DNA from 3 places in the Marinomonas sp. PE14-40 genome. Region 2 is predicted to be linked to each of the others. Evidence: predicted binding sites of a transcription regulator. Region 2 holds the regulator's gene; each other region holds the start of a gene.
What was found. Region 2 encodes PhoB, which activates phosphate uptake and scavenging genes when phosphate is short. Its sites were predicted from a motif close to TGTCATANNNNTGTCANA; they were not measured.
Positions count from the first base shown of each region.

Region 1: a site for PhoB is predicted at 5,772-5,789, ahead of Q0A08_RS04110 (phosphatase PAP2 family protein). Genes of this name have one in related genera too.
Region 3: a site for PhoB is predicted at 2,273-2,290, ahead of Q0A08_RS06565 (esterase-like activity of phytase family protein). Genes of this name have one in related genera too.

Region 1 is NZ_CP130700.1:887,198-894,629, reverse strand. Features, by position in the region: gene Q0A08_RS04125 (DEAD/DEAH box helicase) at 1-1,218, shown strand, start outside; gene Q0A08_RS04120 (methyl-accepting chemotaxis protein) at 1,284-3,173, opposite strand; gene Q0A08_RS04115 (MJ1255/VC2487 family glycosyltransferase) at 4,094-5,170, opposite strand; gene Q0A08_RS04110 (phosphatase PAP2 family protein) at 5,183-5,704, opposite strand; gene Q0A08_RS04105 (peroxiredoxin) at 6,147-6,806, shown strand; gene leuA (2-isopropylmalate synthase) at 7,008-7,432, opposite strand, start outside.
Region 2 is NZ_CP130700.1:3,498,468-3,505,899, forward strand. Features, by position in the region: gene cysZ (sulfate transporter CysZ) at 1-113, shown strand, start outside; gene Q0A08_RS16205 (response regulator) at 114-1,010, shown strand; gene phoR (phosphate regulon sensor histidine kinase PhoR) at 1,105-2,436, opposite strand; gene phoB (phosphate regulon transcriptional regulator PhoB) at 2,443-3,138, opposite strand; gene ubiA (4-hydroxybenzoate octaprenyltransferase) at 3,221-4,078, opposite strand; gene Q0A08_RS16225 (chorismate--pyruvate lyase family protein) at 4,078-4,662, opposite strand; gene Q0A08_RS16230 (HDOD domain-containing protein) at 4,749-6,014, opposite strand; gene Q0A08_RS16235 (amino acid ABC transporter ATP-binding protein) at 6,126-6,905, opposite strand; gene Q0A08_RS16240 (amino acid ABC transporter permease) at 6,927-7,432, opposite strand, start outside.
Region 3 is NZ_CP130700.1:1,442,337-1,449,768, forward strand. Features, by position in the region: gene Q0A08_RS06555 (beta-ketoacyl-ACP synthase III) at 1-669, opposite strand, end outside; gene Q0A08_RS06560 (patatin-like phospholipase family protein) at 991-2,139, shown strand; gene Q0A08_RS06565 (esterase-like activity of phytase family protein) at 2,378-4,576, shown strand; gene Q0A08_RS06570 (MipA/OmpV family protein) at 4,676-5,476, opposite strand; gene Q0A08_RS06575 (helix-turn-helix domain-containing protein) at 5,531-6,679, opposite strand; gene Q0A08_RS06580 (lysostaphin resistance A-like protein) at 6,688-7,432, opposite strand, start outside.

The sequences.
Region 1 (7,432 bases), 2.6 Mb from region 2:
GATTATAAGCTGCCAACACCGATACAGGCTCAGGCGATTCCTAGCGTCATGCAAGGGCATGATTTGATTGCTGGAGCGAATACTGGGTCAGGTAAAACAGCTAGCTTTGCGTTACCTTTACTTCAACAGGTTTATGAGCTTAAAAAAGATAAAGCTGATAACACGTCAAATAAAGGCAATTTTGTAAAAGGACTGATTTTAGTTCCTACTCGTGAGCTTGCTAAACAAGTGTCTGATAGCATTAAATCATATGCTAATCATCTAAATGGTGCGGTAAAAACTGTCTGTGTTTTTGGCGGTGTGTCAATTAATCCGCAAATGTTAGCACTTAGAGGTGGGGCGGATATTGTAGTCGCGACACCTGGTCGTTTATTAGACTTAATTTCGTCCAATGCGGTTAAACTAGATAAGGTTAAAACCTTAGTGCTTGATGAAGCTGATCGCATGTTAAGTCTAGGTTTTACAGATGAGATAAATGAATTATTGGCACTTTTGCCTAAATCAAAACAAACCTTACTCTTTTCTGCAACGTTTCCTGAACAAGTTAAAGCCCTAACAAAAGAGCTGCTGAAAGATCCTATTGAAATTCAATTGCAAAGCGCGGATGCTAGCTCATTAGTCCAGCGTGTTTTTACCGTTAATCAAGGCCAGAAAACGGCATTATTGGCCCATCTAATTAAAGAGCATCAATGGCAACAAGCACTCATTTTTGTTAATGCCAAAAATGGTTGTGAACATCTAGCTGATAAACTCTCAAAACGGGGCGTTTTTGTTGACGTATTTCATGGTGATAAAGGACAAGGTGCGCGTAATCGTGTGCTGGATGCTTTTAAGGCTGGTGAAATCGATGTTTTGATTGCTACTGATATTGCCGCTCGTGGTCTTGATATTGAAAAACTGCCTGTTGTCATAAACTACGATTTACCTCGTAGTCCCTCAGATTATATGCATCGCATCGGTCGAAGTGGTCGTGCCGGTGAAGTGGGTTTAGCTTTGTCCTTAATTGATCATGAAGACTACCATCATTTTAAAGTCATTGAGAAAAAGAACAAGATTCGATTAGAAAGAGAAGAAGTAGAGGGGTTTGAAGTAGATCAAAGCCTCATCCCTAAGTTAGATAAGCCAATGGCAAAACCAGAAGGGACAGGTAAAAAGAAACGTAAAAAGAAATCAGATCAAACACCAGATGTTTGGTTAAATGGAACAGATTCAGAGTAATAAATTCTTAAATATAAAAAAGGGAATAGGAGTTTAATCCTATTCCCTTTTTTATAGCAGAGGTTTCAAACCACAAACTTACTGGTTTCTTGCTGTAAGTTTGACGATAAACGGTTTAGTTCATCTACTTGGCTTTCGGTTGAGACGGCTTCTTCTGAAAGCTTGTCTGCAAGGTCCCTAATGTTGTTTGTACGTATGCTTATATCATCACGAACTCGTACCTGATCTTGAGTTGCAAGTGATATTTTCTGTGTCATTTGTTCAATTTCTTGAACCGATATCATAATGCCATCAATCATTTTTTGTGCTTGATCTGCTTCACTCACACTGCCTGTTGCTAACTCAGCACTGTCGCGCATTAATTCAGCTGCCTTCATAGATGACTGCTGTACGTTTGCAATCATGGTTTGAATTTCTGTGGTTGAATCACTGGTTCTACTTGAAAGGCTACGTACCTCATCTGCAACGACAGCAAATCCACGTCCTGCTTCACCCGCTCTGGCAGCTTCAATCGCAGCGTTAAGTGCTAATAAATTGGTTTGTTCTGCAATATCATCGATAGTCGATACAATGCCTGCAATACTTTGCGCTTGTGTATTTAACTGGGTGACAACTTCGTTAGCATCAGTCAGCTTATTTGCTAGGTGATTTATGGACTGTTGGCTAGATTTCATCTGCACAATCCCTTTTTCACTTAGTAGTAGTGTGCTTGAGATTTGCTGAGTGGTTGTTTCAACATTATCACTAATGAGGTTAGTTGATTCATTGAGTGTTTCTGCTGCATTGGAAGCTTCATGGGTATTTTGCATTTGTTGCTGGATATGCTGACGATTCTCAATGACTGAATGGGAAAGGGAGTCTGCTTGTCCTGTTACGCCCTTAGCAACTTCACCTAAGTGTTGAATGATCTGATGTACATTGTCAGTAAATCGGTTGAAATCGTTAGCAACTAAACCAACTTCATCACGGCTTTTAATATTAATTCTACGTGTTAAATCACCATCACCATTGGCGATATCGTTTAGTGCTTTACGTAGAGAAAATAAATCTCTAAATAAAATATTGACGATCCAGTTAACCATAAAGACTGCAATCAGTGTAAAAGAGATGCTGATAAGCATAAGGGTGTAAAAGGTTTCCCAGTATTCAGCTAATTCAGTTGCTTGATCTGCTTCTACGCCAAGCACCCAAGAAGAATCCTTTATGGGTAAAAAGTGAAGTATCTTGTTACCTGTTTGGCTGCTCAATGTTAAATAAGAGGCTTGTTCAAGTGCCGTTAGGTAATTCTCTTTGGAAAAAGCATCATATAAATCTGCCACTTCTTTCTGAATCAGTTCTTTTTGCTTGTGTGCAATTACTTGTCCATTACCATTGAGTAAAAAGATATGACTGTTTTTTCCTGTTTCTACATTGGTAATAGCTGAGAATAAGTCCTTTATTTTTAAATCCACTCCCATAACACCTTGGACAGAACCTGCATCATAGATAGGTCTAGCAATGGTGAAGGTCATTTCTTGTGTATTCACGTCTTTATAGGGACCAATGAGCTCAATTTCACCGGAAGCGCTCACCTTTTTGTACCATGGACGCTGGCGAGGGTCATAATTATTGACGAACTTGGTAAAACCATTTGTACCCACTCGGGTTCCGTCGTTCAAACCTGCATAAATAGATGAAAAATTACCTGCGGTAATTGCCATGGTTAACTGTTTAACAAATACTCCTTCATCTAGCGGTTGTTCCGCTAACGAACTTAATATCTGATGTTTAGAGTTAATCCAAGTTTCAACACTGTCACTTACTGTATTAGAAATGCTTCCAATACGTTGGTACATACTGTGTTCCATGGCAGCAGAAAGTTTTTGAGTAGAAAATAGTGTGAGTACAACACTGGTTAATAGAACGGCAGCAGTTGCGATTAAACTAATTTTTATTTTTAAAGAATGGCTAAACATATTTCTCTCTAAATTGATCTTGGAGGGAAAGATATAAATAGACCTAATTCACCTTAGAAAAAGTTAATAACCTATTTTACGGTTGAAAGAGAGTAAATTTAAGCTTTCCTTAGATTAAACTTATTTTGTAAGACATGGACTTTATCGGCGATTTATTACTATTCTTTTTGACTAGAATAACCCTATAAATAAAGCGTCATTTCAGCTAGCTGCCATACTTTATTGTATTAAATTATCTAAATCTACATGATTTCCATAAAATTATAATAAAAGTTATAAGCAACTAAAAAAGAAAGGAATTAGACGATTTTAAGCTAAATTATGTAATTTATAGGCTCAATTATTAATTTTAGAATGAATTGAGTTCAGTTATGTTTGGTTGCAAATTTGTGTTGATATATATCAATATAATATGAATTTAATAAGGTTGCAGAGATTATGTCTAACCTTTATAGCATCAAGTTTTAAAGCCTGTCGTCAGATATATATTAAATTTAGTTCAAACCTAATTAGTTTTTGGAGCTAGCTAACTAAGGGTTTGATTTAAGTAATATATTGTAAGGCGTAAGAAGTAACCCTAGTTTAAGAGCCAGTAATAGAGTGATTAATGCTGAGTCATATTAATAATGCATAAACCCTAGGAAACCTGCGAATAAGTCCTCCCGCCTCAGCGTGTGGATAAAAGCCGCTAGATTTATTGCGAGGAGCGCAACTTAATATTCTTCTATTGATAAGCTCTTCAACGTAAAGATAGGGCTTTTAGAACACGCCCTTTGGGTCTTTCAGAGAAAGTAACACCCTGTGTTGTCACTTCTCTAAAGGTACCTACATTACTTCAAAGTAACGCCTTGTGTGATACTTTTTCTGAAAAGACTGAGAAGAGGTGACTTAATCGCAGGTTCCCTAGATAAAATGCTCGATTAGTTAATTCGAGTATCTTTGATTCCTAGATTATTTTTAACCGAGTTAGGGAAGCTCACATTTTGCCAAAGTTGCTGACAGATATCTTTAGTGTTGTGCCATTCTTTGCCTGCAATCCAATCAATTAACTGATCTGGATTGGACTGAAATTCAACCACCTCAGGCCTGTCTTCAATGAGCCACTTTTTAAGATAAGTTTCATCCAGTGTTGGCATGGTATGACAAAGCCCCATTTTTTCAAGTGTCACTATGTTTGAATATTGTTCAAACTGGCCATGCAATGGCTTAATTAACAGCTTTTTACCCAATTTTAAGCATTCGCTGGATAATTCGAACCCGCCATTCGCAATGACTCCGCCGCATGAGTTAAGTTTTTTATGAAAACCTTCTTTGCTGGTTTTACGCCAATGGATATGACCTTGATCAAAATCTTGTTTGAGTTCAGGGTGAAAGCAATGGAACCGATATTCGGTGAAAGGTTTCAGTAATCTGCGAATTTCCTTAAGGTTTTCGAATGGGAAATAAACAAGTATGTCTTTTTCGGAATTTGCCTCAGTAGCTAAATCATCTACAAAAGGCGGCATGATAGGGTGGTCAAAGTGATAATAATGAACACCTAGTTTGATGTCGCAAGGTGCAAAGTGTTTTAGAAGTAATTGGCTGTATAAAAAATTACCTTTTTGCGGAATCGGGTTTAAGAATGCAGCCTGATGGCTGATTGCAATTGATGGAATGTTTTGCCTTTTTGCTGCCCATGCACTGATAGGTTCAAAATCATTCAATACAAGGTCATAGCCTGATAGATCTAATGCTTTAACGTCATTAAAAAATAATTTAGGCTTAAAAGATAGTAGTGTTTTCCATTTAGCAATGGTGCCATTTTCAGTTTTAAAACTTAGGCCTTGTCGTGTTTGGTAACTCCCAAAAACTTGCATGTCAAAATATTGGTCAGCATTACGGCCTGTGAAAAGGTAATCAACTTGCATGTCATTTCTTTGGTTGAAGGCTTTCGCGAGTACTCTCGCACGACTAATGTGACCATTTCCTGTGCCTTGAACACCATAAAAAATTTTCATATATCTCCGTGATTAAGTCAGGATTACAAATAAGTTAAGACCTGCTGCAGACATACTAAAACCAAGCGCTGCACCTGCTAAAATATCAGTTGGATAATGTACGCCTAACAAGATGCGTGATAATCCGATTAGGCTTGCCCAGGTGTAAACTAAATAGGTAACTGATGGATAATAATGCGCTAGTAAATAGGCCATTAAAAAAGCCGCTGCAGTATGGCCAGAAGGCAGGCTAAATTTATCCGAAGGGGAGATGTGTGCACTAAGGTTTGCTAAGCTGTCACAAGGCCTATCTCTTTTGAAGCATTTTTTTAAGATTAGATATAAGGGTAGCTCTAGTGCATAAGCTAAAAGTGCTGTGTAAAGAAAAATAGCACCATCTTCTTGCTCAAAGAACCAAAGCACTATACCTAATATTAAATAGTAGTGCCCATCACCAGTATGAGAAATCGCTCTCACTAGGGTGCAATTTTTATGGTTCGTTTTTTTAAATAACCAGTGAAACAGGTGTATATCTGTACGGCTGAAAATATTCATAACCTGTCCTATCTTCTCGTTCATATTTGTATATTAGAAAGACAATATGAATAAAAAGTGACAGTTCTAAGAAGGGTTTATGACAGCCTAAAAAAGCTGACGCCTTTTAAAATAAGCGTCTATAGTTAAGGAACCTGAGAATAAGTCCTCCCGCCTCAGCGTGTGGATAAAAGCAGCTAGATTTATTGCGAGGAGCGTAACTTAATAGTTATTCTATTAATAAGATTCTCAATGTAAAGATAGGGCTTTTAGACCACGCCCTTCGGGTCTTTCAGAAAAAGTAACACCCGTGTTGTCACTTCTCGAAAGGTAACTACATTACGTCAAAGTAACGCCTTGTGTGATACTTTTTCTGAAAAGACTGAGAAGAGGTGACTTAATCACAGGTTCCTTAAAAGCTTACAAATAAAAATAATAGTTTAACTAACCCAAGGATAAGACGATGTCATTACGTATTAACGATCAAGCGCCAAACTTTAAAGTAGATACAACCCATGGAATGATTGATTTTCATGAGTGGGTTGGTGATCAGTGGGCGGTTCTATTTTCACACCCTAAGGACTTTACACCAGTGTGTACGACAGAGCTTGGTTATATGGCTAATATTCAGGAAGAGTTTAGCAAACGTAATACTAAAATTATTGCGCTAAGTATCGACTCAAAAGAAGATCATGAAAAATGGCTAAAAGATGTGGAAGATGTTGGTGGTGCTGGGGTCAAGTACCCAGTTATCGCAGATACAGATCTAAGTGTGGCCAAGTTATATAACATGTTTCCTGCTGATGAAGCTGGATCTGCTGAAGGTCGTACAGCCATGACAAATGCCACTGTGCGGGCCGTTTATGTTGTTGGGCCGGATAAAAACATTAAGTTAATGCTGATTTATCCTATGACTACGGGCCGTAACTTTGACGAAATTTTGAGAGTAATAGACTCAATGCAATTAACCGCAAAACACAAAGTGGCAACTCCTGTTAACTGGCAACAGGGTGAAGATGTCATCATTGTGCCAGCTATAAATAATGAAGAGGCAGCAAAAATTTATCCAAATGGATGGGAAACGGTTAAACCTTATTTAAGGAAGGTAAAACAGCCTGATTAAGCCTATAAAAAATGAGATGTAATTAAAAAAGGTCGCCTTGTGAGCGACCTTTTTTATGAAGTTTTTAACGTCCTGTTTAAACTTAAAAACTTGTTATGCTACCAAGCATTCTTTTTTACCTTGTTAACCTTTTAGATTAAGCCGGTGATAGTTTTTAAGCATTGTTCCTAAAGGCAAATGTCATTGTAAGTAACAGATAACCTAGGCAACATTTTGAGCTTTATTAGCAATTGTGTATTGGTTAACAGTTGCAATTAATGCTTGCATAGATGCAGATACGATATCTTCATCTATCGCGACACCGTTATAACGTTTGCCATTAATGTTAGTTTGAACATAGGTGATAGCTTGAGAGTCAGTGCTACCAGTTAATGCATGCTCTTGGTATTGAACAACATCTAACTTAAGGTTGAAATGTGTGCTCAATGCTTGACTGAAAGCCGATAGAGCGCCATTACCTTGGCCATGAATACTGATGATCTCACCTTCGATTGCCAAATCAGCGCGAACGGTATCTAGGCCATCTTTTTGTAACTCATACTTACCTAATTGATAAGGTGAGTTACCGGTTAGATAAGTGTCTTCGAATAGTTGTTTCATTGTATCGCCATTGACAACACCGCCAT
Region 2 (7,432 bases):
ATTTTGTGGTCATTCCATTAGCGGTGGTGGCCTCTACCATTCTTTGGTGTGATTCATTTAAAGCAAGTTATTCAAAGAGTGATAGCCTTGCACAAAATTTTGGAAATAAATAAATGGCTATAAAAATTTTGGTTGTTGATGATGCTTCTTTTACTCGAGATCTGATTCGTCGTACTTTAAAAAAACACTTTCCATCAGCTCAGTTGGAAGAAGCGGTAAACGGTCGTAAAGCTCAACAACTTATGAATAAGGTCAAATTTGATATGATCTTATGCGATTGGGAAATGCCTGAAATGACAGGGCTTGAACTACTTGATTGGTGTCGTCAGCAAGATAATTACAAAAAGGAAAACGTGCCTTTTGTCATGATCACCAGCCGTGGCGATAAAGACCATGTAGTGGAAGCGGTAAAAACTGGGGTAACGGATTACCTAGGTAAACCTTTCTCCAGTGAGCAACTGGTTAATAAAATAGTATCAGCGGCGAAAAAGCATAATTTAGATTCCGCTCTGATGGCTAAAGGCGCTAGAGGCACAGGTGCTGAAAAGGAAGTGTTGGATAATCTAACAAAAGCGGCGACAGGTTCTGGCCCTAAAGGCATGACAAGTCATACTTCAGGTTCTCTAGATGTTTTACTTGGAGGAAAAAGCCCGAAAGCAGCAACGGTTACTAAACCTAAAATCACTCACCCTAAAGTCACGATTAAAGACGTTAAAGTGCCGAGTATGGTGCGTTTTGCGGGTAAGCAGTTTAGAACCATGGTGATCCAGTTTAGCTGTACAGAAGCCAGTCTTTTGATTAAGAGTGACGATGTTATTCCAAGCGTATTAGATCAAGCCGTGCTCGATTTAGAGTTTAAAGGTAAGGTCAACCGTTTGAACTATTATGTGCAAGGCGTAGCGACAACAGAGAAAAAACCAACCTCATCTTTTTTGACCGTCACGTTAGGGTTAATTGATCAGGATGAAGAGAAAGAGACTTTTATTAAAGCCTTGTTTGAAAGCTTGTAGCGAGACGTTTAACTTCATGAGTTATATGCGTTAGTGTTTTCTTGCTAGAAAGATAAATGGCTAGTCCAAATAGAATTGGACTAGCCAATAAACGCTAAGAGGCGTCCTTATCAATCGCTTCAATCTCTGGTGTACTTGATTCTCTTACCCTTGTACGAGGGAAGTGGCAGGAAAAAGTACTGCCAAAGCCAAGCTGACTACTAATATCCAACTTACTATCGTGATGATGAAGTACATGCTTCACAATAGACAGACCTAAGCCAGTACCTGCAGTGTCAGAACCTCGACCTTTATCAATCCGAAAGAAACGTTCGGTTAATCTAGGAATAAACCTAGGATCTATTCCTAAGCCATTATCCTGAACACAGAAAATCCCACCGTCTTTATTTACTTGCCAGCTTATATCTATTTCACCACCATCGGGTGAGTACTTGAGTGCATTCACGACTAGATTTGAGAACGCGCTATAAAGTTCGCTGTAACTACCAAAGATAGAGCTTTCTTCATCCGCATCCCAGCTTAAAAAGTGTTCGCTGGTGGTAAACACCTTAGCTGAATCACAAATCACCTGAATAAGATCACTGACATTATGCCATTGGTCTGAATCTGCTCTTTGGTTGCTTTCTAAACGAGAAAGAAGGAGCAAGTCTTCGATCAGTAATTCCATGCGATTAGACTGAGTATTCATATTTACCACGCCTTTTTGCATCCGCTCAGGCAAAGACTCTTTAAACATATCCAGTGTTTCTAGATAGCCTTTAATCACTGTGAGTGGTGTTTTTAGCTCGTGTGAGGCATTGGCAACAAAGTCTTTACGCATTTGCTCAAGTAAGTGCAGACGTGTGACGTCACGAACAAAAATAAGGTGATCATTTTTTGAATAAAGCGTGGTTTGAAACTCTAGAAAAGTGCCTTCTTTGGCGGGTGATTGAATCACCAAAGGGTCGCCAAATCGCTTTTGGCTAAAATAACGAAAAAACTCAGGAGTGCGAACAATGTTGGTTAACGGCTGGCTTCGGTCTGTGGGTTTAACTAAACCAAGCAAATCTCCAGCGGAAGTATTCCACCACTCTAAGCGGCCTGTGTTATCGGCCATGATAACGCCATCTTGCAATGCTGATGTAGAGTCTTCAATTCTAGCTAAAGCTTGTTGCATGCGCTTTTTAGACTTTCTTTGTTTCTTTTGCAGTCGATTAACTGCGTCAAAAACATCCCCCCAAATTCCTGAAGAATCCGGAGGTAATGAACGTCCAGAACGTCGAATCCAGCTATGAAAGCGATAAAGCTCGTAAAACTGCCAACATAATAAACTTAAAACATATAAAAATAGTAAAGGGAAAGTTTGCTCGCTAAGCATGCCAATAAATAGGCAAGTGAAAAAACCAAGCAAAAGTTTAACGGTGGCGCTTTTCCAAACTGTCTTCATAAGTTTTTAAGCCAAACGCTTACTTGAAAATCGATAACCTGTACCCCTAACGGTTTGAATAAGGTAATCATGGCTATCACCTATCGCTTTACGTAAGCGACGAATGTGAACATCGACAGTTCTCTCTTCAACGTAAACATTCCCACCCCAAACCTGATCCAATAGCTGTGCTCTTGAATAAGCTCTTTCTTGGTGAGTGATTAAAAACTTGAGTAAACGATATTCGGTTGGGCCCATTTCTAAAGGTTTAGTGCCTATAGAAACCCTTTGGCTTAGAGGATCAAGTTTTAGACCATCAACCTCAATAGGCTCATCAACACCCTGAGGGTGAGCTCGACGTAGTACCGCCTTAAGGCGAGCAACTAACTCTCGAGGTGAAAAAGGCTTGGTGATGTAATCGTCCGCACCTGCTTCTAATCCTTGAATTTTATTGTCTTCTTCACTTTTTGCGGTAAGCATGATGACGGGAATTTCAGCTGTTAGTACGTCTTTTTTAAGACGACGTGTTAGCTCAATACCACTGCCACCAGGCATCATCCAATCCACAAGGATCAAATCGGGTCTATGATCCACGATTATCTCGTAGGCGGTACGGCTATTATCCGCTTCAAGGTATTCATAACCAGCCATCTCAAGAGCAATGGCGATCATTTCTCGAATTGATGATTCATCGTCAATTATTAATACTTTTTTACCGGTCACAGGATCTATCCTCTTCTCTGGAACGGTTTAATTAAAACGATCAATTGTGACAGTTTAGTTAAAATGTCACAGATGACTTAATTTAGTGTACAAAAAAGCCCGCAATAAAGCCTAAAAATACACAAAAGCCTATGCGATTATTATCTAAAAATGATTTAAAACAAGCAGATCGCTCCCTTTCTCTTGCTTGCCAAAATTGTTGAAAGAAAAAGCCAGCGCTAATCAACAAACTGATAAAAAAGAAAGCGCCTAGCTCTCTGATAACACCGACCCAAACCAATAATGACAGAGCAAGTCCTTGTAGCAGTAAAATAATGACAAGGTCATATTGAGCAAAGAGTATCGCAGTGGACTTGATTCCTACCTTAAGATCATCATTGCGGTCGACCATGGCGTAATAAGTGTCGTAGGCGATCGTCCAAAACACATTCGCCATAAAGAGCATCCAAAGTTCAATGTCAGTTAAGGAGCCACCTTGAGCTACATAGGCCATAGGAATCGCCCAAGAGAAAGCTAATCCTAGAAATAACTGAGGTAAATGGGTGACTCGTTTCATGAAAGGGTATAGCGCTGCTAAGCCTAAACCGACAAAGGATAAGATAATGGTTTTTAGATCGGTGAAAAGTACGAGTACAAAACTGATGAGACATAATAAGGCAAAAAAGCCTAAGGCTTCTTTTTCGCTAACCCTGCCTGAAGGCAGCGGACGACCCTTGGTTCGCTCAACAAAACCATCAACTTTTCTATCTGCATAATCATTAATAACACAACCCGCTGAGCGCATAGAAAAGACGCCAGCAATAAAAATAAGAAGTAAGTGCCAATCAGGAAAGCCATCAGCAGCAAGCCACAAGGCCCATAAAGTTGGCCACAAGAGTAATAGGGTGCCAATCGGCTTATCTAGTCGAGCTAACTCGGCTAAAGCGATGATTTTACTCATTATTCATCCTTTAAATTTAAAAAGGGTTTGATTGCAGGAAAAAACACTTCATTGACGAGTATACCTTGACCATATTGATAGAAAACAGAGCGTCTTGCCCAAGTTGGCTCGTTTATATGAGAAAACAAGTTAGCAGGCAGTTGGGCCACTTCTATTTCGCCACGAGTCAGACCTTTATGCTTATAAAGGAAGCCACCAAGGGGGTTATTACCTAACTTAGGTAAATAGCGCCAATGGCCTTTTAATGACCTTGCAGGAATGATGGAGCGTGCATAGATAATGGCTTGACCATCTACGTTAAGGATAACTTCTCGTATGCGAGCCGCTTCACGGGCTTTTAAGTTAAGTTTTTTTCTTTCTCTTTGGGTCGTTTGGCCCCAAGTATCTGAAATGACATCGACCGTCAGTTTGCCCAGTGTTTGAATTTTTGCCGTTAAAGAACCCTGCTCTGTAAGCCATGGAAATATAAAAGCGGGAATATTTTTACTGTGAGCACGGCTCAAAGATGACCAAACATAATCAAATTGTTTGGTCGCTGTGAAGTTGAGTCTTGGGTTGCTGTTTGGCTGATCAATAACTGGCATCAAAATAAGGATATTGTCCCAATAGTCTAAAAATATAACCCGAGCTTAAGAAAAGAGAGAGCCTTTCCTATTGAAGTCTGACTTACCTAATTGCCATTAATTAAAGATACCATCAACTTAATGTTTTCTGAGTTGTCTTGTAGGTCTTTATAAAGGCTTTGTAGTTGTTTCTGATCCAGCCCAATCATATCTTGGCTGGCTTTAGAAATATCTTCTTTATTCAACAGGTTATGACATACATTTAACATTCTCGCTATGATGGCATTTTCTCCATCATAGGCCAAATTTTTACTGTAACGAATGCCGTTACAGATACCATCTGGTAAGTCCCAATGACGTAATAGCCAAGCCCCAATCTGTTCTCTACTGAGCTTAAGTAACTGTACTTCAACTAAATTGGTTGGAAGGTGAGCGTTAATTTCAAGTTGACGAGACAAGATATTAAAATGAGGTGGTAACACGGCGCCAATGGCTAGCAAGCCAAAGTTATGTAGCAAGCCTGCTAGGTAAGCATGGCCTAACCTAGGGCGCTTTTTCGCAGGCATGGCTTTCACCATCGCTTCCATTAAAGAGGCGAAGGAAACCGCTTCAAGCCAGTAATTATCATAGTGTCTAGGCCCATTTTCCGGCACAGCTAAGGCTTTACCCATTGATAGACCAAGTGCTAGGTTCATCACCATATCAAAACCTAACACACGAATGATAGCATCCTCTACCGACTCAATTTCTCCAGGCGCACCATAGTAAGGAGAGCTGGCCCAACTAACGACCTGAGCCGCTAAACTAGGGTCAAGGCTAATCACTTCACATAACTCATCAGTGCCTGCATTCTCATCTGCACACAAACGTATGATGCGCTGTGATGATGCTGGTAAAGGAGGGAGTTCAAGAGTTTCTTCTAAACGTTGACGAAGACGAATGGACTGAAATCCACCTAAAGCACTCAACATGCTTTCTTCATCTTGCTCATGGCTTTCAACTTCGGTTTTAAGCTGATCTTGAGGGATGGAGAAATCGCCAAAGTAACATTTAGAGCCTGAAAAAATCTTATTAATCTCAATTGCCTCGATTGAGTTAAATTTCGTCAGATCTGTTTTTTTCAGAGATAGCTTAGTTTTACCTTTGAGGCTTTCATCAATATAGGTGATGACTTTATGAGTATTGAGCAGTAGGTCACTGGTGACATTATAAGAATTTATCGTGGCTAAGCGGCGCTTACTAACGCGTGTAATAGCACCGATATCGAGCATAGAATCAAATGGGAAAATGGCTTGAACCTTACCGGTTGAATCCTGTAAGTGAACAATTTTAACCTTTAGGCTTGGGGTTATATCTGATTCTTGCTGAGTCATAAATTTCAATTTGCGTCATGAGTGTTAATAAGCAAGCAATTTAACAAATATCGAAAAACAAAAAAGCCCCTAAAAGGGGCTTTTTTGTGCAATGACTGCTTTTTTTCTCAATTAGTGGTTCAAAATCTGACTTAAGAACAATTGAGTACGGTCATGCTGAGGGTTTTCAAAGAATTCGTGTGGTTCATTCGCTTCCACGATTTCACCCGCATCCATGAAAACAACACGGTCAGCAACGGTTTTTGCAAAGCCCATCTCGTGAGTTACACAAACCATTGTCATACCTTCATCAGCTAGCTGAATCATTACATCTAGTACTTCCTTGATCATTTCAGGGTCAAGTGCGGATGTCGGCTCATCAAACAGCATGATGCGTGGCTTCATGCAAAGACCACGGGCAATCGCAACACGCTGTTGCTGACCACCAGAAAGCTGACCTGGGAATTTGTTCGCCTGGTTCGCTATCTTTACACGCTCAAGGTAATGCATTGCCATCTCTTCAGCTTCTTTCTTAGGCATCTTACGAACCCAGATTGGTGCTAAAGTCAGGTTTTCCAAAATCGTTAAGTGTGGGAACAGGTTAAAGTGCTGGAACACCATACCCACATCCTTACGGATAGCTTCGATGTTTTTCAAGTTATCGTTCATTTCAATGCCGTCAACAATGATAGAGCCCTTTTGGTGTTCTTCAAGACGGTTGATGCAACGAGTCATTGTTGATTTGCCTGAACCTGATGGTCCACAAACAACGATACGCTCGCCTTTTTTGATACTGAAATCGATGTTTTTAAGTACGTGGAAATCCCCGTACCACTTGTTTACATCTTTAAATTCGATAATTGCTTTTTCGCCCGGCTCAAGCTGAGCGAGTGCCATATTGTGTTCTGTCATTTGAAAGGCCTCAAAAAAATTCTAGTTCCGCTTGTGTCCGGTTTCTAACTTACGCTCGATTGCCATACTGTAACGTGACATAGCGAAGCAAATAGCCCAGTAGATAAAGCCAGCAAAGGCATAACCTTCGATGGTAGTACCTAGCCAGTTAGCATTATGAGTTGCTAATTGGATAATACCTAGGAAATCAAACATACCGACTATGTAAACCAGAGTTGTATCTTTAAACAAACCGATAAAGGTGTTTACGATACCTGGAATTACTAGTTTTAGCGCCTGTGGCAAGATAACCAATACCATAGACTGCCAGTAAGTTAGACCCATAGCATCAGCCGCTTCGTACTGACCTTTCGGAATCGCTTGTAAGCCACCACGTATTACTTCTGCCATGTAAGCTGCAGAGAATAAGGTGATACCAATTAATACACGCATAAGTTTATTAAAGTTCATACCATCAGGTAAGAACAACGGAATCATTACTGACGCCATAAACAAAATTGTGATCAGAGGAACTGCACGGATAGTTT
Region 3 (7,432 bases), 2.1 Mb from region 2:
GCAGCTCGCTGCGGTTTCGACAACAACAGCTGTAGCTACATCGCCAAAGATAAAGTGCGAATCCCTATCCGTGTAATTTACTTGGGGAGAGGTTAATTCTGGGTTGATAACAAGCACACACTTAGCACTGCCCGCAGCGACTGAGTCATGGGCGCGCTGCAAGCCAAAGGTTGCTGCAGAACAAGCCACCAACATATCAAAACCAAAACCTTGAATACCTAGCTTAGCTTGTACTTCAATCGCAATGGCTGGATATGAACGTTCGGTATAGGCACAGGCAACGATAACCATATCAACATCAGCAGGGGTTTTATTCGCTGCTTGTAATGCTTTCTCTGCTGCTGCAACCGCCATTTCTGCCTGATGGGATAATTCATCATCACTTCTCGGCTCAAGTTTTGGTCGCATACGGTTAATATCGAGTACGCCTTCTTTGGCATAAACATAACGGCTTTTAATACCTGATGCTTTTTCAATAAAAGCAGCGCTGGATAAAGGCTTTGGACTCAATTCGTCGGCTTCAATTTGGGCGGCATGATCAATATTGTATTGCGTTGCCCAAGCATTATAACTTTCGACTAATTCTTCATTTGTAATTGTATTGGCTGGCGTCCATAGACCAACCCCACTGATGACAACATTATTTTTATTACTGACTTGGTTTTCCATAGGATTTACTCGTGTTTTGTCAATCATTTCCAAACATTGTCTCGTAACTGAAACAATTAGTCCATTTACATTATGTTGATATTGTTAATAATAACTATAAGTAATAACTATAATTTACCTTTTTCTTCGCCTTTCTTTTGTATAGCACAAATTATCTTAGTTAAATTTACTCCACTCTTCCTTAAGACAACCAAAGGCAAACAATATTTAGCCATTTGCTTGATTCATAAACAAAATTAATATGTGAGTTACAAAAAACGTTATTGAGGCTTCCCCTTCTCTAGCATATGCTTAAATGACTAAAAGGAAGGAGACGCTGTGATGAAACAAAATCATACCGCTTTAATTCTCTCTGGTGGTGGAGCTAGAGCGGCTTATCAAGTTGGTGTTTTATCAGCAATAGGTAAGATGATGCCTAAGCATTCTAGTATCCCCTTCCCGATTCTGTGCGGCACCTCTGCTGGTGCGCTAAACGCTGCCATGTTAGCCGCGAATGCTGACAACTTTACCCGGGCAATTAGTAAGCTCGCCTACCTTTGGCGTCATTTATCACCTGATCAGATTTATCATGTCGACTCTCTTTCTATGATGTCTTCAGTGAGTCGAATTCTGCTTTCTTTGTTTCAACATGGTAGCCCAAAACAACAATTATCTTTATTGAATAATCAGCCTCTTAGACAACTATTACAGCGTTTCTTAGATCTAGACCGTATTAATACCTGCATCCATAGAAAGCATTTACGCGCCCTTAGCATCACCGCCATGAGTTATAGTTCAGGTAAAACTACCAGCTTTTTCCAAGGCAGTTCAAATCTTGAGAATTGGGAGAATAATCGAAACTTGGGCCTAAGAAGCAGACTTACCTATAACCATTTATTAGCCTCCAGTGCCATACCGACTATTTTTCCCGCTCAAAAGATTGGTGAACATTACTTCGCAGATGGAGCCATGAGACAGCAATCACCCATTAGCCCAGCTCTTCACTTAGGGGCTAAAAAGGTCATGATTATTGGTGTCAGTGGTAACCGTGCGCCCAAGCATTGGAATCACGAAATGGCAAGACCTCATCCCCCTTCTATTGCTCAGATTACAGGGCAGCTACTTAACAGTGCGTTTATTGATAACCTGGAAGATGATATTCAACAGCTTGAGCGTATCAACCAACTAAGTATGAATCAGCCTCAGAGTAGTTACGAGGCAATTGACACCTTAATCATTTCCCCTTCTGTTGAACTAGACCAACTAGCGGCTCAGCATTACTCAGACCTTCCTCGTAGTTTGAAGTATGTCATGAGCTCTATTGGAGCGACGCCCAAAGCAGGCGGTAGTTCAGCAGCAAGTTACCTACTTTTCACTAAGGATTATTGTCGTAGCCTGATTGAATTGGGGCAAAAGGATGCCAACTGGGAAAAAGATAAAATCATGTCTTTTTTAAACATACCTGCCCATGCCAAACCCGTTTACGAATAACCGCTTTTTTGCTGTTATTTGATATTTCGCTCCTTTGCTTAATTTTAATTTTCACTTAAAAAGCTAAACTCAGTAATTAAGCTCTTGCTCATAAACATTGAATACAGGGCTTTAGCGCTCATTTTCAAAAAATTGACATCTAACCGTCATAAGTTTGCACTAAATCAGTCACAATAAATCGGCACTATCTAGTCTAACCAAATCACATAAAGCCATAACTTGCTAACAAGAGGTTAGAATGAAAACCACTTTGCTGTCTCAAAAACGTGCAATGAAACATTTACCTAAAACCCTATTGGGCGTAGCTATCATCTCCGCGATAGGCGCAGCTCAAGCTGAATCGTTTAACCGTATCGCCACTTGGTCGGTTAAAGATAATCTGCCAACTAATCTTGCGCAAAGCACAGAAACATCGGCAGAAATCATTACTGCAAGTAAAGATGGCAACACCTTAATTTATTCTGATAGCCCATTAGGTGGCCTTGGCTTTATTGATATTAAAAACGCAAATGCCCCAAAGGCCGCTGGTTTTCTTGCTCTTGATGGCGAGCCGACATCGGTTTCGGCTACCAAAAAATACGCTTTAACTGGGGTTAACACCTCAGCAAGTTATACTGCGCCAAGTGGTAAACTCAGTGCGATTGATCTAAACACTCATAAAGAAATAAGATCTTGTGACCTTGGCGGCCAACCAGACTCAGTCGCGGTATCTAAAGATGAGACGTTTGTTGCCATCGCCATTGAAAACGAACGTGATGAAGACCTAAACGATGGCGCCATGCCTCAATACCCTGCAGGTAACCTTGTCATTCTGCCGCTAGATCAAGGTTTACCAGTATGTGCTCAGAAGAAAATGGTAGACCTTAGAGGCTTAGCAAAAGTTGCCCCAACAGATCCAGAACCTGAATTTGTTGACTTCAATGACGCCAACGAAATCGTAGTGACACTACAAGAAAATAACCATCTCGTTGTTGTTGATGCTGCAAGCGGTAAGATCTTGTCACACTTCCCTGCAGGCGCTGTAAACCTTAACAATGTTGACCTAAAAGAAGAAAGAGCCCTGACATTTGATGGCCAGCAAGTACAAAGAAAACGTGAGCCTGATGCGGTTCAATGGTTAGATAATGATCGCTTTGTTACCGCTAACGAAGGTGATTTTGAAGGCGGCTCTCGCGGTTTCACCATCTTTAATAAACAAGGTGATGTGTTATTTGAATCGGGCTTAGAGCTTGAATATCGCATGGCAATGGCAGGTCACTATCCAGATAAGCGTTCAGGCAATAAAGGTGTCGAGCCAGAAGGCCTTGAAGTCGCTAGCTTTAACGGAGAAACCTATATCTTTGTATTAGCAGAACGCGCTGGCCTAGTCGGTGTGTATAAAGACACAGGAACTGAGCCTAAGTTTGTACAGCTTTTACCTTCAGGTATTGCGCCAGAAGGTGCTATTGCTATTCCTAGTCGTGACTTGTTTGTCACAGCCAATGAGAAAGACTTGATTGAAGACAAAGGCCCTCGCTCTCATGTCATGATTTACCAGCGTAGCCAAGCCGCCGCCGCTTATCCACAAATTGAATCTGTAATGAAGGGCGATCGTCCACTGGGTTGGGGAGCTTTATCAGGCCTAGTAAGTGATACCAAGCAAAGCAAAAAATTCTATGCGGTTAACGATAGCTTCTATCGCAACCAAGCAAGCATATTTACCATTGATGCAAGCTCAACGCCGGCAAAGATCATTAGCGCCCTACCTGTATTAAGAGACGGTTTACCTGCACAAAAACTTGATCTTGAAGGGATCACAAATGACGGTAAAGGCGGCTTTTGGGTAGCGTCTGAAGGTCGTACTGATCGCTTAACACCCCATGCTATTTACAACATTAATAAGAAAGGTGAAATCAAAAAAGAAATCCCTTTCCCAGTAGAATTATTAGCGGTTGAAAAGCGTTTCGGTGCTGAAGGTATTACCCGCATTGGCGATACTCTATGGATAGCCATTCAACGTCAATGGAAAGATGATCCAAAAAATACCACCAAGCTAGTGTCTTACAATACTAAAACCAAAGAATGGGGTGCGGTTCGCTACCCTACTCAAGAAAGCCAAAAGGGTTGGGTTGGTTTATCTGAAATCACTGCACATGGTGATTGGGTATACATTATAGAACGTGATAACCAACTAGACGACAATGCAAAAATTAAGCGTTTATACAAAGTAGCTGTTTCACAGCTAAAACCAGCCAAACTCGGTTCTAAACTGCCTTTGGTTAAAAAAGAGTTAGCCCACGACTTCATCCCTAACCTGAAAGAAGGTAAAGGCTATGTTACTGACAAGATCGAAGGCTTTGCAATTGATAGCAAGGGAGTAGGTTTTGCACTAACCGATAATGACGGTGTGGATGACAGCTCTGGCGAGACCCTTTTCTTTACTATCGGGAAAATGTAACACTCGCTGAGCATAAAAAGGTCAGACTTAAAGTCTGGCCTTTTTATTTTTCGATTCGCAAGCATTTGAAAAATAGGTTTAAAATAACAACACCTTTATCTAAAACAAATACAGATAACTAATGGATGTCGAAATAATGCGCTCTTGCTCAATAATAGGACTCTCATCTAAGCCCAAATGATGGCTATTTTCTATTTCAAAGCTCAAAGTTGAGTTTTCTGTTAAAGCATAATTCAACAAAACATTAAGCTGAACAATACGCGTTTCACTCGCATCATAAGCACGAATATTACCAGAAGTTAAATCTGATTCAGCCTGACTTACCCCATACAAGTGATTACTTAACCTCTTATCTTGATATACAAAGTTTGCACCTAATTCCAGTTCAAACTGCCAAATCTCATAGTTATTCCCAATACCCAGCCCTAAGCTGAAACCGTCATGCTTACCTGATATATCTTGACTTAATACCGCTTCAATTGGCCCAGTTTGATATATGAGAGATACCATCAAAGCTGCGTCTCTATCTTCTAACAAGTCCAAATTAGTATTATTTGAATCATCGAAATCCACTTCATGCGTTAAAGCTTCAATTGAGAATGCAATGTTATTTGACGATCCCATAGGGTTAACTTGATAGCCTAATTCAAGCCCCTTTAGATATAAATGCTTCCCTAGATATGCAAACACAGGTGTAAAACCTTGATCATCATCCATGTCTAAATATACCGATCCTTCTTTGCCATATCTGGTCCCTAATAGCCAGATACCACCAGGCTCTTTTGCATTCTGATTTTCTTCAGTGATTTCAGAGGTAAAACTTGTGTCTGACAGAATTATCTCATTGGCAAAAGAAGGGCTAGCCCAAGCCAAGATGGCAACACTAACGAATACTTTCATTTGTACCACAGGGTTTATCAAGATGTTATTGCTAACTTAAAAGCCTAAATCTGATTAGTTGTGAGTGGGCATCTTCACATTTGATATCTTTTTTGACTCTTTATCTGACAAGCACACTAATTGCTGACGTCTAAATTCGCTTGGTGTCCCTATACCTTGCTTAGAAAATGCCGTATAAAATGCCGATTTAGAGTTAAAACCTGCTGCTATCGCTATGTCGACAATGGCTTTTGAAGGTGATTCCAACATGATTCTTTTAGCCTCTTCAATGCGATACTCATTCACGTAATCATAAAAGCACTTACCTGCAACTTGATTAATAGCAGCTGAAATTTGATTGCTCGAATATCCGGTCAGACCGGATAAATCTGATAGAGTCAGTTTGTGATTAAGATAAGCTTGCGCGTCAATAAACTGCTTTTCTATAGCCAAATAAACACTTTTATCCTGGGATTGTTGGGACGTGTTTTGCAGATACAAGTCATTTATTAAGACATTATCTTCCACTAACGCAGGCAAATCGGATAACGCGGATTGATACGTAAAATCTTGCCTAATAAGTAGATAAGCTGCAAAAATTGCTAATAAATAGTGTATATCTATAGGTCCTGTTGATCGTTCAAAAAACCATTGATACAGCGGGCTCACAAGCACATAAAGACAAATAAATGCCATCAAATAAATCCAGATTTTAATACCTATCAGATTATGCTTTTTTAAATCCGATAACGCTTGCCTTGCCTTCAAATCAAAGCCTTGAATACGCCTAAGGCAAAAGAAGGTATAAGGCAGCAGGCTAGCAAGATAAAGCACGATAAAACCTAACCAGATAGCACGCTCTGATAACGGCAGCCACATCAAAATAATGCCTGAAAGAAACAAAGCAAAATGAGCTAGGCTTGCTCGTCCAAATTTTGGCTGAGCAGACATAGAAACTAAATATAAATAAGTTAAAGGCCCTAGCAATAAATGTGCAGCGTTCTGAAGCTTTTCAAGAGTGGGATAAAATATGAAGTTGATATGATTAGCACTAATAAATGCATCGGCTTCTATCATTGCAAACACAATACAAAGGCACGCTAATAAATAGTTTGCTCTGCGTGTGGCAACTAATACGGTTTGCCCTATCAATTTAATACTCAGCAAACCAAATAGTACGCTCCCTATTACATAAGGAAGACTTCCAATGTCTATTACACTCATATCCATACTCAACTTGTTAATGCCGTCTGCCTTTTTCCCAATAATGCCCGGCCTGGCTCTTTCCTTAGTAACCAGAGGCCAAAGAAAAACAATGGTAAACACACTACCACAGTGCCTAAAGTATCTTCAAAAGTCTTAGCATCTGGCTCAAACCCAGACTCACTTATAAAGCTCATATAATTAATTACCCCATGAATAATAATCAAAGGTAACAATGAGCGAGTTACTATATAACAAGCAGCAAAACCAACCCCGATAAAAAAAGCATATAAAACCTGACCTAACACTGCTCCTAAAGTATCTGGATGAGTGATTAAGTTCGCCAAATGAGCCAAACCAAACAGAAAAGAACTTACTAATACAGCATACAAATAAGGCCGTTTACTCTGTTTTAGCTCAAACTCTCTAATCAATATGGCTAACGCAAATGCACGGCATAATAACTCTTCAAAGCCAGCTGATATAATGGTGTTAATGCCAGCCAACAAAAGTATGGCGTTTGAATGAGGGAAAATGCCGTCCATATTGAGAAAAATATATGCAGCAGGAATCAAGAAAACAGAAAACCGTCTTAACTCAGATATAGAAAACCACTGAATATATGACCAAAACTTATAATAGGAAATCGTAAGTAGAATAAATACCAGAGCGGCAATGTTCTCACATAAATTAATAACAAGACGTGTACTAAAGGCAAAACTAGAACCTATAGCCGCGGCAGATTGAACGCTAATAGCCATTAAGTAAATAGTA